2 regions of the Streptomyces sp. ME19-01-6 genome follow, and region 2 is predicted to be linked to the other one. Evidence: riboswitches for the same ligand, from Rfam matches in the RefSeq annotation. Region 2 holds a riboswitch; the other holds the start of a gene.
What was found. A riboswitch is a leader RNA that binds a small molecule or an ion and turns the genes downstream of it on or off. The one in region 2 is predicted to bind thiamine pyrophosphate.

Region 1 (7,007 bases), on a different contig from region 2:
ACCCGGGCGGCTTCCTCCTGCCGCGGGTCGAGCTGCGCCCACAGTCCGCCGACGGTCCGTACCACGACCGCGTAGTTGAAGAAGACGTGCGCGAGGAGGATCGCCCAGACGCTGGTGTCGAGCCGCACCCCCCACAGGCTGTCCAGCAGTCCGCCGTGGCCGAGCAGGGCCAGGAACGCGGAGCCCGCGACGACGGTCGGCAGGACGAAGGGGACGGTGACCACGGCGCGCAGCAGCCGCTTGCCGGGGAAGGCGAAGCGGGCGAAGACATACGCGCCGGGCAGCGCGACCGCCAGCGTCAGGGCGGTGGAGGCGGCCGCCTGCCAGGCGGTGAACCACAGGATGTCCAGGACCGCCGGGTCGGTGAGCACCTCGCCGATGCGGCCCAGCCGCCAGTGGCCGTCGACGCGCAGTCCGCGGGCGACGATGGCGGCCACCGGATAGACGAAGAACAGCGCGAAGAAGGCGGCGGGCACAGCCATCAGGGCCAGCCGCAGCGCCGCCCCGCGCAGCCGCCCAGGCCGCTCCTTCGCCGTCCCCGGCGCGGCGGCGGGGCGCTCACTCCGCTTTACAGGACGAGCGAGGACCATGCCTTGACCCACTGGTCACGGTTTTTGGCGATCTTCCGGGGGTCCAGCCTGGCCGGGTCGGCGACCTTCACGCCGTACTTCGTGAACAGCTCGGGCAGCTTCGCGTCCTCGCGGGCCGGGTTGACGTACATGTTGAGCGGCACGTCCTCCTGGAACCGCTTGGTCAGCAGGAAGTCCAGCAGCGCCCTTCCGCCCTTGGAGTTCGACGCGCCCTTCAGGAGCCCGGCGAATTCCACCTGGCGGAAGCAGGTTCCCGTCGCGATCCCTGTGGGGGCCTGCGCGGGCCGCGGCTTGGAGTCGACGACCTCGGCGGGCGGGCTGGAGGCGTACGAGACGACCAGCGGCCGGTCGCCCTTCGCGCCGCCCGCCGAGCCGGAGAAGCGGTCGTAGTACGCCTGCTCCCAGCCGTCGACGACCTCGACGCCGTTGGCCCTGAGCTTCTTCCAGTAGCCCTGCCAGCCGTCGTCGCCGTACCGGGCGGCCGTGCCCAGCAGGAAAGCGAGGCCGGGAGAGGAGGTGGCCGCGTTCTCGGTGACCAGGAGGTTCTTGTAGGCGGGCTTGGTCAGGTCGTCGAAGGTCTTCGGCGGGGCCAGCTTCTTGTCGGCGAAGTACTTGCGGTCGTAGTTGACGCAGATGTCGCCGAAGTCGACCGGGGTGACGCGGTGCTCGGCCGCGTCGAGCTGGAGGGCGGCGGGGACCTTGTCCAGGCCCGTGGCCCGGTAGGGGGTGAACAGGTCGTTGTCGAGCGCGCGGGAGAGCAGGGTGTTGTCGACGCCGAAGAAGACGTCGCCCTGGGGGTGCGACTTGGAGAGTATCGCCTGGTTGACGGCCGCCCCGGCGTCGCCACCGGGCAGCACCTGCACCTTGTAGCCGGTCTGCCGGGTGAACTCCTTCAGCACGGCCTTCGACGCGGCGAACGAGTCGTGCGAGACCAGCTTCACGGTCTTGGAGCCGGAGCCGCCGGAGGAGCCGGAGGAGTCCTCTCCGCAGGCGACGAGCGTGGTGAGGCCGAGCGAGCCGAAGAGGGCGGCGGCGACGGCATGCCGAAGACGGCTGTTCATATGAGGCTGACTCCCTACGCCGGTATGACCCGGATCAGGTCCGAGGGTCTGCGGCCGGGCCGCACTCTCAGCGCTGTTCGCGCTCCCCTGTCGGAATGTTCACTTGTACGAGACGTTCATGTGTGTACGAGGTGGTGCCAGGGCACCGTATCAGCCGGCCCTCAGCGCTCGGCCGCCGCCAGCTGCCCGCACGCCCCGTCGATCTCCTGCCCCCGGGTGTCCCGGACGGTCACGGGCACGCCGTGTGCCTCCAGGGCGGCCACGAACGCCTTCTCGTCCTCGGGCCTGGACGCGGTCCACTTGGAGCCGGGTGTCGGGTTGAGCGGGATCAGGTTGACGTGCACCCGGCGGCCCTTGAGCAGCCGCCCCAGCAGGTCGGCCCGCCATGCCTGGTCATTGATGTCCCTGATCAGGGCGTACTCGATGGAGACGCGACGGCCCGACTTCTCCGCGTACTCCCACGCCGCGTCCAGGACCTCGCGGACCTTCCAGCGGGTGTTGACCGGGACGAGCGTGTCGCGCAGCTCGTCGTCGGGCGCGTGCAGCGACACCGCGAGACGGCACTTGAAGCCCTCGTCGGCGAAGCGCAGCATCGCCGGGACCAGCCCGACGGTCGAGACGGTGATCCCGCGCTGGGACAGGCCGAGGCCGTCCGGCTCCGGGTCCGTCAGCCTGCGGATGGCGCCGACGACGCGGTTGTAGTTGGCGAGCGGCTCGCCCATGCCCATGAAGACGATGTTGGACAGCCGCGCCGAACCACCTGGGATCTCACCGTCCCGCAGCGCCCGCATCCCGTCGACGATCTGGTGCACGATCTCGGCGGTGGACAGGTTGCGGTCCAGGCCCGCCTGGCCGGTGGCGCAGAACGGGCAGTTCATGCCGCAGCCCGCCTGGGAGCTGATGCACATGGTGACCCGGTCCGGGTAGCGCATCAGCACGGACTCCACGAGCGTGCCGTCGAAGAGGCGCCACAGGGTCTTGCGGGTGGTGTCGTCGTCGCAGCTGATGTGACGCACCACGCTCATCAGGTCCGGCAGCAGCCCGGCCGCCAGCTTTTCGCGCGCGGCGGCCGGGATGTCGGTCCACTGGGCCGGGTCGTGGCTGTAGCGGGCGAAGTAGTGGCGCGATACCTGGCCGGCGCGGAAGGGCTTCTCGCCGAGGGAGGCGACGGCCTCGCGGCGCTCGGCGGGCGAGAGGTCGGCGAGATGCCGCGGGGGCTTCTTGGCTCCGCGCGGCGCGACGAATGTGAGTTCTCCGGGCTTGGGCATGGTCTCCCCAGTGTCGCAGACGTGCGTACGGCCTCGTGCCACGCGCGGCACGAGGCCGTACGGCCTTCGGTAAGAGGGCCGGTCAGCCGCCGCCCACGAAGATCACCAGCAGCAGCCAGACCACGGGCGCGGTGGGCAGCAGGGAGTCCAGCCGGTCCATGATCCCGCCGTGGCCGGGCAGCAGCTTGCCCATGTCCTTGATGCCCAGGTCGCGCTTGATCATGGACTCGCCGAGATCGCCGAGGGTCGCGCTGACCGCGACGGCGAGCCCGAGCAGCGTCCCCTGCCACCACGCGCCGCCGTCGATCAGGTACTGCATGGAGAGCGCGCCCGCGACCATCGCGAAGACAATCGCGCCCAGCAGCCCCTCCCGGGTCTTGCCGGGGCTGATGCGCGGGGCGAGCTTGTGGCGGCCGAAGCGCCAACCGACCGCGTACGCGCCGGTGTCGCTGACCACGGTCAACAGCAGGAAGACCAGCACCCGCCGCGGCCCGTCGTCGGCCGCGAGCATGAGCGCGACGAAGGTGGCCAGGAACGGCACGTAGAAGGCCGCGAAGACGCCGGCCGTGACATCCCTGAGGTAGTTCTCGGGCGGCTCGGTCATCCGCCAGACGAGCACCGCCAGGGCGGTCAGCGAGACGGCCACCCACGCGCCCTCCGCACCGCGCACGTAACCGGCGACCACCATGGCGACGCCGCCCACGGCGAGCGGCACCAGGGGGACGCGGATGTCCTTGCGCTCGGCCAGCCGCGAGGTCAGCTCCCACAGGCCGACGACCACCGCGACCGCTATGACGCCGATGAACACCGGCTTGTAGATGAAGAGCGAGGCGACGATCACCACACCGAGGCCGACGCCCACCCCTATCGCGGCGGGCAGATTGCGGCCCGCGCTCTTCTTCTTGGTGCTGCCCATCTCGTCGGCGCTCCCCGTCTGGTGGGCGCCGACCGTCTCGCCGGGCTGAGCGGCGCTGTCGGAGGGCGTGGCGTCGGCGCGGTCCGGGGGCGTCGGCGGGTGCGCGGCGGGCTGCCGCGGCCCGCGCTCCGGCTCCCGGTCATCGCGGAACAGGGGGCCGCTCGGCCGAGCGGCCCCCCGATCAGGGTCGGCGGCATCCCGAGGGTCTCCGCCTGCGTGGGGCACGGTGGGCATGGGCCGAGTCTGCGCCGCCTCGCCCATGTCGTGCGCGGGACCCGCCGAGGGCGAGGGCACCTTGCCGCGAAGCGAGGGAGAGGGCCCCTGCTGGGCCGGTTCCCAGAGGCGGGCGCTCGGCGGAGCTCCCCAGGATGAGTCGTTCATCAGACCTCGAGCAACTCGGCTTCCTTGTGCTTGAGCAGCTCATCCACCTGCGCGACATACTTCGCGGTGGTGTCGTCGAGCTCCTTCTCGGCGCGGCGGCCCTCGTCCTCCCCGACCTCGCCGTCCTTGATCAGCTTGTCGATGGACTCCTTGGCCTTGCGGCGGACGCTGCGGATCGAGATCTTCGCGTCCTCGCCCTTGCCCTTGGCGACCTTGATGAATTCCTTGCGGCGCTGTTCGGTGAGCTCGGGGAACACCACCCGGATGATGTTGCCGTCATTGCTCGGGTTGACGCCCAGATCGGAGTCGCGGATCGCCTGCTCGATGTTGCGCAACGCGCTCTTGTCGAACGGGGTCACCACGGCCATGCGCGGTTCCGGCACCGAGAACGACGCCAGCTGGTTGATCGGCGTCATCGCTCCGTAGTAGTCCGCCACGATCTTGTTGAACATCGCCGGGTGCGCACGCCCGGTGCGGATCGCGGCGAAGTCCTCCTTGGCGACCACAACGGCCTTCTCCATCTTCTCCTCGGCCTCGAGGAGGATCTCTTCGATCACCACTTGCTCCTGGTGTTATCAGTAAGCAGAGCCTCGCCCCTGCGTGCGTCTTCTCCTGCACGGTGTCCGACCGGCAGGCCGTTGTCCATCCCCCGTATGAGCCGTCAGGCCCGGGAGCCCTGGTCGCTCACGAGCGTGCCGATCTTCTCACCCTTCACCGCGCGCGCGATGTTCCCTTCGGCGAGAAGCTCGAACACGAGGATCGGCAGTTTGTTGTCCCGGCACAGCGTGACGGCGGTGGCGTCGGCGACCTTGAGGTCGCGGGTGATCACCTCGCCGTACTCCAGGGCGTCGAACTTCACCGCGTCCGGGTTCCGGGCGGGGTCTGAGTCGTACACCCCGTCCACCCCGTTCTTACCCATCAGCAGGGCCTCGGCATGGATCTCCAGGGCGCGCTGGGCCGCCGTGGTGTCCGTGGAGAAGTACGGCATGCCCATGCCCGCGCCGAAGATGACCACGCGCCCCTTCTCCAGGTGGCGCACCGCGCGCAGCGGAATGTACGGCTCCGCGACCTGGCCCATGGTGATGGCGGTCTGGACGCGGGAGTCGATGCCCTCCTTCTCCAGGAAGTCCTGGAGAGCGAGACAGTTCATGACCGTGCCGAGCATGCCCATGTAGTCCGAGCGGGCCCGGTCCATGCCCCGCTGCTGCAGTTCGGCGCCGCGGAAGAAGTTGCCGCCACCGATGACGATGGCGATCTCGGCACCGTCCCGGACCACCGCGGCGACCTCGCGGGCGATGGCGTGCACGACGTCCGGGTCGACCCCGAGTCCCCCGCCTCCGGCGAACGCCTCGCCGGAGAGCTTCAGCAGGAACCGACGGCGTTTGACCCTGCCCTGAGCGTTCTTCTCGTCGGCGGCCTGTGCGGCGCCCGGGCCCTGATTCATTGGAGATCTCCTCGTGCACATACGAAGAAGGCCACTGCCGGACGGGTCCTTGATCGACCTCTGCGGCAATGGCCTCCTCGTCACATCTGCGGCCGACCGGTTGACGGTTGGCTGCCTACGACCCTATCGGGGTCGCCGGTCATTCGCTGCTCGGCTCGGACGCCGACGCTCAGACGCCGACGCGGAAGCGAGCGAAGTGCTTGAGCGTGACACCGGCCTCGTCCAGGATCTTCTGGACGGACTTCTTGTTGTCCTTGGCGAACGGCTGGTCCACCAGGACGTTCTCCTTGAAGAAGCCGGTGACGCGACCCTCGACGATCTTCGGCAGGGCGCCCTCGGGCTTGCCCTCCTCGCGAGCGGTGGCCTCGGCCACCCGGCGCTCGTTCTCGACCGTCTCGGCCGGGATCTCGTCACGGGTCAGGAACTTCGGCGCGAACGCGGCGATGTGCTGCGCGACGTCCTTGGCGACCGTGGCGTCTTCCTTGTCCAGCTCGACCAGCACACCGACCTGCGGCGGCAGGTCCGGGCTGGTGCGGTGCATGTACGCGGCGACGTAGCCGCCGGAGAACTGCGCGAAGCGGTCCAGGACGATCTTCTCGCCGAGGGTCGCGTTGGCCTCGTCGACATACGCCTGGACGGTCTTGCCGGCCTCGATCTCAGAGGCGAGCAGGGCATCCAGGTCGGCCGGGGAGGTCTTGGCGACGTGGGCGGCGATGGCGTCGGCGACGGCCACGAACTTGTCGCCCTTGGCGACGAAGTCGGTCTCGCACTTCAGCTCGACCAGCACGCCGGAGGTCTTGTCGTCCGAGATGATGGAGACGACGGCGCCGTTCTCAGCGCTGCGGCCCTCGCGCTTGGCCACGCCCTTCTGGCCCTTGACGCGGAGGAGCTCGACAGCCTTGTCGACGTTGCCCTCGCCCTCTTCCAGCGCCTTCTTGCAGTCCATCATGCCGGCGCCGGTGAGCTCACGGAGCTTCTTGACGTCAGCGGCGGTGAAGTTCGCCATGATCTGTGAATCTCTTCTCGAAAGTCGAAAGCTCTACGGGGGAACGGCGGGGGTGGTGCCCCAGGCACCCTCCCCCGCCGTCACGCGTGGTCCGAGTGGTCAGGCCTGCTCGGCGTCCGCGGCCGGGGCCTCAGCCGGAGCCTCGGCCGTGGCCTCCGCCGGCTGCTCGGCCGTGGCCTCCGCCGGCTGCTCGGCCTCGGCGGGCTTGGCCGCCTCGGGCTCGTCGGCCTTCTTCTCACCCTCCAGCAGGTCGCGCTCCCACTCGGCGAGCGGCTCACCGGCGGCCTTGTCGGCCTTCTCGTCACCGGTGGCGACACCGGAGCGGGCGATGAGGCCCTCGG
Region 2 (7,007 bases):
TACGGTCCTCGGAGCCGTCGTGCGCGTCCGCCCTGGCCTGCGGGGGCACGGCGTCGAGCTGCTCGTCGGTCAGCACGGCGCGCGCGGCCCGCGCGGCGCCGAGCAGTTCGACCGCGTCGGCGGGGCGCTGCCCGAGCTCGCGCGCGGTGGCCGCGGCGACCAGGTCGTCCAGCCGCGGTGCGACCCCCGGCGCGAGGGCGGACGGCGGGGGCACGTCCTCGTTCAGCCGCTGGTAGAGGACCTGCGCCGGGGTGGTGCCGGTGTGCGGCTTGGCGCCGGTCAGCATCTCGTAGAGCACCACGCCGCAGGCGTAGACATCGGCGCGGGTGTCGGCCGTGCCGTGCTCGATCTGCTCGGGCGCGAGATAGGAGACGGTGCCCAGCAGGCTGCCGGTGGAGGCGTTGGTCTGGGTGCCCACGGCCCGCACCAGCCCGAAGTCGGCGACCTTCACCCGGCCGTCGTCGCCGATCAGCACGTTCTCCGGCTTCATGTCCCGGTGGACGAACCCCGCGCGGTGCGCCGCCCCGAGCGCGGCCAGCACCGGCTCCAGGATGTCCAGCGCGGCCCGCGGCTGCAGCGCGCCGCGCTCACGCAGCACATCGCGCAGCGTGCACCCGGCGACGTACTCCATCGCGAGATAGACGTGGGAGCCGTCGGTGCCCTGGTCGAAGACGCCCACCACATTGGGGTGGGCGAGCCTGGCCACGGACTTCGCCTCGCGGATGAAGCGCTCGACGAAGGCGTCGTCGGTGGCGAGCGACTGATGCATCACCTTGAGGGCCAGCACGCGGTCGAGCCGCGTGTCGACGGCCCGGTAGACCGTCGCCATGCCGCCCACGGCGATGCGCGCCTCGACGCGGTAGCGGCCGTCGATCAGCTGTCCGACCAAGGGGTCATGCAGGGTCGTATCCACGAGAGAGCAGTCTACGAGCCGACCTGACACGCCAGGTCACCTGCTGGGGCCGGGCCCGGGACTGGTGCCGAACAGTGACACCGGGCGCCGCCGTGGGGTCGGCTTCGCCCCTGTTGTGCCCTCGCGCACGGCCTTGCCGCGAGCGCGCCTGGCTGCGAGCGCGCCCTAGTTGTGCGACGCGGCGGCCAGCGCGGCCAGCTCCTCCAGCGCGGTGGTCCATGTCGCGGCGGCGTACTCCGCGTGCTTGGCCTTCACGCCGTCCGGGACCGCGAGCTCGCGGATGCCGCTCTCGGCCAGGCGGAGCCGGGTGCCGCTGCCCTCGGCGGAGAGCACGAACTCCACCAGGGTCGAGTCGCCCGGTTCCGCGCCCAGGGGGCGGTCCGGCTCTCTGGCGAGCCGGAAGCGGAACAGCACGTCCGGCACCGCCTTCTCCACCCGGCCATGGAACTCCCCCTGTTCGTCCCAGCGGAAGCGGAGCGTCCCGCCGGGGCGCGGGTCGATCTCGCACCCCTCGAACGCGTACCAGACGCGGATGTGCTCGGGGGTCGTCAGCACCCGCCATACGCGGTCGACGGGCGCTGGGATGTACACCTCGCGCTCGATCCGGTCGGCCACCATGCCCCCACGCTAACCGCTCACCGCCCTACCCGAACGCCGGGCGCTCCGGGTCCAGCGCGGCCAGCCCCTCCGCGGGTGAGGAGGCGTGGGCGAAATGGCGGCGCGGGATGCGGCCGGCGCGGTGGGCCAGCCGGCCGGCCCGGACCGCGTGCCGCATGGCCCCGGCCATCAGGACGGGCTCCTGGGCGCGGGTGACGGCGGACGCGAGCATCACCGCCGCGCAGCCCAGCTCCATGGCGAGCGCGGCGTCCGAGGCGGTGCCCGCCCCCGCGTCCAGGATCACCGGGACCGTGGCGCGCTCGACGATCAGCTGGAAGTTGTGCGGATTGCGGATGCCCAGGCCGGAGCCGATGGGGGAGCCCAGCGGCATGACCGCGGCGCAGCCCACATCCTCCAGCCTGCGGGCCAGGACCGGGTCGTCGTTGGTGTACGGCAGGACGGTGAACCCGTCGTCGACCAGCGTCTCTGCGGCGTCCAGCAGCTCGACCGGGTCGGGGAGCAGGGTGCGCTCGTCGGCCACCACCTCCAGCTTGACCCAGTCGGTGCCCAGCGCCTCCCGCGCCAGCCGGGCGGTCAGCACCGCCTCGCCGGCCGTGAAGCACCCGGCGGTGTTGGGCAGCACACGGATGCCGTGCCGGTCGAGCACCGACAGGACCGAGCCCTGCACGGTGGGGTCCAGGCGGCGCATCGCGACGGTGGTGAGCTCCGTACCGGAGGCGAGCAGCGAGCGCTCCATGACCTCCAGGCTGGGCGCGCCGCCGGTGCCCATGATCAGGCGGGAGGAGAAGGAGGTCCCCGCGATGGTGAGCGGGTCCGGATCCGGGGCCCGGTCCGGCGCCGGTCCTGGGGGGACAGTGGCGTGCGTCGTGTTGTGAACCGTCTCGTGCGTTGTCTCGGCCATCTGGGGTTCAGCCTCCTTGGACGGCGGTGAGGACCTCGACCCGGTCCCCGTCGCCGAGCGGGGTGGCGGGCCACTGGCCGCGCGGGACGATCTGTTCGTTGACGGCCGCGGCGACCCCCGAGCGGGCCGGGGTCAGCTCCGCGACCAGCAGGTCGAGAGTGGTGCCGCCGGGGAGCTCGCGGGGCTCGCCGTTCACGGAGACGGTCATGGACACGCTCATGCGGGGTGCTCCTGCGGTACGGGGATGCCGGGGCGGGCGGGAGGGAAGTCGGCCCGGGTGGGCGGGAGGTCGGTCCGGGCGGCCGGGAAGCGCCGCGGGGAGAACGGCCGGGCCTCGTCCGGGAGTTCGCCGTCCGTCAGCACCTCGGCCATGATGTCGCCCGTGACGGGGGTGAGGAGGACACCGTTGCGGTAGTGGCCGGTGGCCACGAGCAGGCCGGGCAGCGCGCTGGGGCCGAGCAGCGGCGCGTTGTCGGGGGAGCCGGGGCGCAGCCCGGCGCGGGTCTCGACGAGCGGCAGCTCGGTGATGCCGGGCACCAGTTCATGCGCGTCGCGCAGCAGTTCGTAGACGCCGCCCGCGGTGACCGTGGTGTCCCAGCCGAGCTCTTCCGAGGTGGCGCCGACGACCAGCTCGCCGTTCTCGCGCGGCACCAGATAGACGTGTCCGCCGCGCACCTGGGCTCGTACGGTCCGGGACAGGAACGGCGCGTACGCGGGCGGCACGCGCAGCCGCAGCACCTGGCCCTTGACGGGGCGTACGGGAGGCAGCGCGTCCTCGGGGACGTCCGCGAGCCGCCCGCTGAAGCTGCCCGCGGCCAGTACGGTCCGTTCGGCCGCCAGCCGTGTGCCGTCGGCGAGTTCGACGCCGGTCGCGCGGTCCGCCGTGAGCGTGAGCCGCTCCGCGCGGGCGCGGTGGAAGACCACGCCGGCCCGCGCGCACGCCGTCAGCAGCGCCGCCGCCAGCCGTCGCGGGTCGACCTGGTGGTCCCCGTCCACGCGCAGGCCCCCGCGCACGCCCGGCGCGAGCATCGGCTCCAGACGCCGGCATTCGCGCCCCGTCAGCCACTGTGACTCCAGCCCGAGCCGCCGCTGGAAGTCATGGAGCTCGCGCAGCTGGGCGCGGTCGTCGGGGTCGAAGGCCACGGCGAGCGTGCCGCAGGCACGGTAGCCGACGTCCTGGCCGCCGGCCTCCTCCAGCTCGGCCACGAAGTCCGGATAGCGGCGCGCGGAGGCGAGGTTGAGGGCGAGCAGCGTCTGCTCGCCGTAGTGGAGCTCGGTGACGGCCGCGAGCATCCCCGCCGCCACCTGGGCCGCGCCGCCGCCCGGCGCCGGGTCGGCGACGGCGGTGCGCAGGCCCCGCTGGGCCGCCCGCCACGCCGTGACCAGGCCGATGACGCCGCCTCCGACGACCAGCGCGTCGTACGGCCCGTCCGGCCGCGGACACGATGGTGTGCGCGATGCGTTCGTGCTCGATGCGTGCATGGGCGTGACGCCCCTCCCTTCGCCGGCATGACCCGGATCAGGTTCGTACGGTCGGAGGCCGCTTCAGCCTCCCTCTCAGCCCGCTGCGTCCGGGCTCCCGCGAGTGCTTCGTCCCGCCACCCTAGTACGGGGCCGGAACCGCCCGGAAGGGCAGGCCCCGCCGCGCGACCCGCCCCGGCCGCGCCTGTGCCGGAGATCTCGCCCGCCGGTGCTCCGGTGTGCCCCGCGCGCCGCCCTACAGTGATCGTGTGAGTGATGAGACGACGAAGTCGGCGTCCCCGGAGGGCGGCGTGCAGCAGGTGGTGATCGTCGGCGCGGGAATGGCCGGGGTGCAGACCGCCGTCGCGCTGCGCGACCAGGGCTGGACCGGCGGCATTCTGCTGCTCGGCGCCGAGGCGCACCAGCCGTACGACCGGCCGCCGCTGTCCAAGGCCGTGCTGCTCGGCAAGGCCGAGGGCTCCACCTTCGACGTGGACTTCGCCGCGCTCGGCGTCGAGCTGCGGCTCGGGGTGGCCGTCACCGGCCTGGACACCGGCGCGCGGCGGCTGGAGACCGCGTCGGGCCCGGTGCCGTACGACGTCCTGGTGATCGCCACCGGCGCCGAGCCGATCACCCTGCCCGGCGGCGAGGGCGTGCCCGGCGTGTATCTGCTGCGCACGCTCGACGACGCGGAGCGGCTGCGCCCGGTGCTGGCCGGGCAGCGCGAGATCGTGGTGGTCGGGGCGGGCTGGATCGGCGCGGAGTTCGCCACGGCGGCGCGCGAGGCAGGCTGCGCCGTGACCGTCGTGGAGGCCGCCGACCGCCCGCTGGCGGGCGCCCTCCCGGCCGAGGTCGCGGCGCCCATGGCCGACTGGTACGCCGACTACGGCGTCGAGCTGGTCACCGGCGCGCAGGTGGCCGCCGTGGACGAGCAGGGGGTGTTGCTCGAAGACGGCACCCGGCTGCGCGCGGACGCGGTGGTCGTCGGTATCGGGGCGCGGCCCGCCACGGGCTGGCTGGCGGGCTCGGGCGTCGAGCTGGCCCCGGACCGGTCCGTGGCCGCCGACGAACAGCTGCGCACTTCGGTGCCCGACGTCTACGCCGTCGGGGACTGCGCGTCGTTCCCCTCCGCCCGTTACGGCGAGCGGCTGCTGGTGCACCACTGGGACAACGCGCTCCAGGGGCCGCGCACCGTCGCCGCCAATGTGGTCGGCAGCAGGACCGCGCATTTCACCGGTTCGGTCTACGACCCGGTGCCGTATTTCTGGTCCGAGCAGTTCGGCCGCTTCGTGCAGTACGTGGGCCACCACGCCGCCGCCGACGAACTCGTCTGGCGCGGCGACCCGCAGGGCGCGGCCTGGTCGGTGTGCTGGCTGCGGGAGGGGGCGCTGGTCGCCCTGCTGGCCGTCGGCCGTCCGCGCGATCTGGCCCAGGGCCGCAAGCTGATCGAACAGGGCTCCCGGCTGGACCGCGCCCGCGCCGCGGACCCGTCGGTGCCGCTCAAGTCGGCGGTCCTGTGACCCTCGGCGCCCCTCCGCGCGCCCCGGCGGTGACCTCGGCCGAGGGCCGGCGGACGGCGGCGTACCGGCGCCGGTACCCGGTGCCCGACTACCCACTGTCAGTCCCAGATGGCAGGCTTGTCCCGTGACCGAGATTGACGCAAAGATCGATGCTCTCGTCCCCGACTGGCTCACCCTCCCCGACGTCGCCGAACGGCTCGGTGTCGAGGTGACGCGCGTGCGGCAGCTGATCAAGGAGGGTCAGCTGATCGCGGTGCGCCGTGGCGAGAACCGGGTGCTGCAGGTGCCGACCGAGTTCATCGGTGACGGAAAGGTCGTCAAGGGCCTGGTGGGCACCCTGACGCTGCTGAAAGACGACGGCTTCAGCGACGAAGAGATGCTGGAGTGGCTCTTCACTCCGGACCCGAGCCTGCCCGGTACCCCGGCCCAGGCCCTGCACGAGAATCGCGGCACCGAGGTCAAGCGCCGCGCCCAGGCCCTCGCCGTCTGAGCCGCGGCCGACCCGCCGCGCCATCCGTACCGTCTGACCCGTACCGTCTCATCCGTACTGCCCGATCATCATCCGCGGCGTACGGGCCGGCCGCTCCGGTCCGTACGCCGCCGACACGTTGCCGACACGCCGCCGACCCAGGGGGAAAGCCGTCCCAATGGCCGCCGCCACCACCGCCCGCGAGCAGCTCGCCGACGCCCGGCTCTATCTGTGCACCGACGCCCGCCGGCGCCAGGGCGATCTGCCGGAGTTCCTGGACGCCGTCCTGGGATCGGGGGTGGACATCGTCCAGCTGCGCGACAAGGGCATGGAGGCCAGGGAGGAGCTCGACCATCTCGCGGTGTTCGCCGACGCCTGCCGCCGCCACGGCAAGCTGCTGGCGGTCAACGACCGGGCGGACGTCGCCCACGCCATCGGCTCCGATGTGCTGCACCTGGGCCAGGGCGACCTGCCGGTCCCGGCGGCGCGCGCGGTCCTCGGCGCCGACGTGCTGATCGGGAGGTCCACCCACGCGCCCGCCGAGGCGGAGGCCGCGGCCGCCGAGCCGGGCGTCGACTACTTCTGCACCGGGCCCTGCTGGCCCACCCCCACCAAGCCGGGGCGGCCCGCCCCCGGCCTGTCGCTGGTGCGCCACACCGCCGCCCTGAAGCCCGAGCGGCCCTGGTTCGCCATCGGCGGAATCGACGCCTCCAACCTGGACGAGGTGCTGGGGGCGGGCGCGCGGCGGGTGGTCGTGGTGCGGGCGATCACCGAGGCCGAGGACCCCGGAGCGGCCGCCGCCGAGCTGGCCAAGCGGGTGCGCGCCCACGGCCTGTGAGCGGCGCGTCGGCCGCTCGTCGCCGGCAAAGTGTCCGCAGTGCGGACCAAAGTCCGACGAAAAGGACATAGTGCCCCTGTCTGCTGGGCGTGCGCCCAACCGCTGGCTAACCTTCCCGTATGGCCCTTGGCACAGCTTCCACCAGGACAGATCGCGCGCGGACGGTGCGTGATCTGCTCGCATCAGGCGAGCAGTCGTACTCCTTCGAATTCTTCGCGCCGAAGACACAGAAGGGCGAACAGACTCTGTGGAACGCCATCCGTCGGCTCGAAGCCGTCTCGCCGACC

Region 1: linked by a shared signal. The riboswitch ahead of PV419_RS27875 (thiamine ABC transporter substrate-binding protein) and the one ahead of thiO (glycine oxidase ThiO) in region 2 are both predicted to bind thiamine pyrophosphate.

The regions. Positions count from the first base shown of each region.
Region 1 is NZ_JARAXF010000014.1:49,854-56,860, forward strand. It holds gene PV419_RS27870 (iron ABC transporter permease) at 1-482, opposite strand, end outside; gene PV419_RS27875 (thiamine ABC transporter substrate-binding protein) at 569-1,651, opposite strand; TPP riboswitch at 1,646-1,750, opposite strand; gene rlmN (23S rRNA (adenine(2503)-C(2))-methyltransferase RlmN) at 1,813-2,919, opposite strand; gene PV419_RS27885 (phosphatidate cytidylyltransferase) at 3,002-4,216, opposite strand; gene frr (ribosome recycling factor) at 4,216-4,773, opposite strand; gene pyrH (UMP kinase) at 4,878-5,660, opposite strand; gene tsf (translation elongation factor Ts) at 5,830-6,666, opposite strand; gene rpsB (30S ribosomal protein S2) at 6,766-7,007, opposite strand, start outside.
Region 2 is NZ_JARAXF010000032.1:42,709-49,715, forward strand. It holds gene pknB (Stk1 family PASTA domain-containing Ser/Thr kinase) at 1-913, opposite strand, end outside; gene PV419_RS42215 (SRPBCC domain-containing protein) at 1,079-1,531, opposite strand; gene PV419_RS42220 (thiazole synthase) at 1,557-2,432, opposite strand; gene thiS (sulfur carrier protein ThiS) at 2,440-2,640, opposite strand; gene thiO (glycine oxidase ThiO) at 2,649-3,914, opposite strand; TPP riboswitch at 3,911-4,025, opposite strand; gene PV419_RS42235 (FAD-dependent oxidoreductase) at 4,163-5,413, shown strand; gene PV419_RS42240 (Rv2175c family DNA-binding protein) at 5,538-5,903, shown strand; gene thiE (thiamine phosphate synthase) at 6,061-6,720, shown strand; gene metF (methylenetetrahydrofolate reductase [NAD(P)H]) at 6,840-7,007, shown strand, end outside.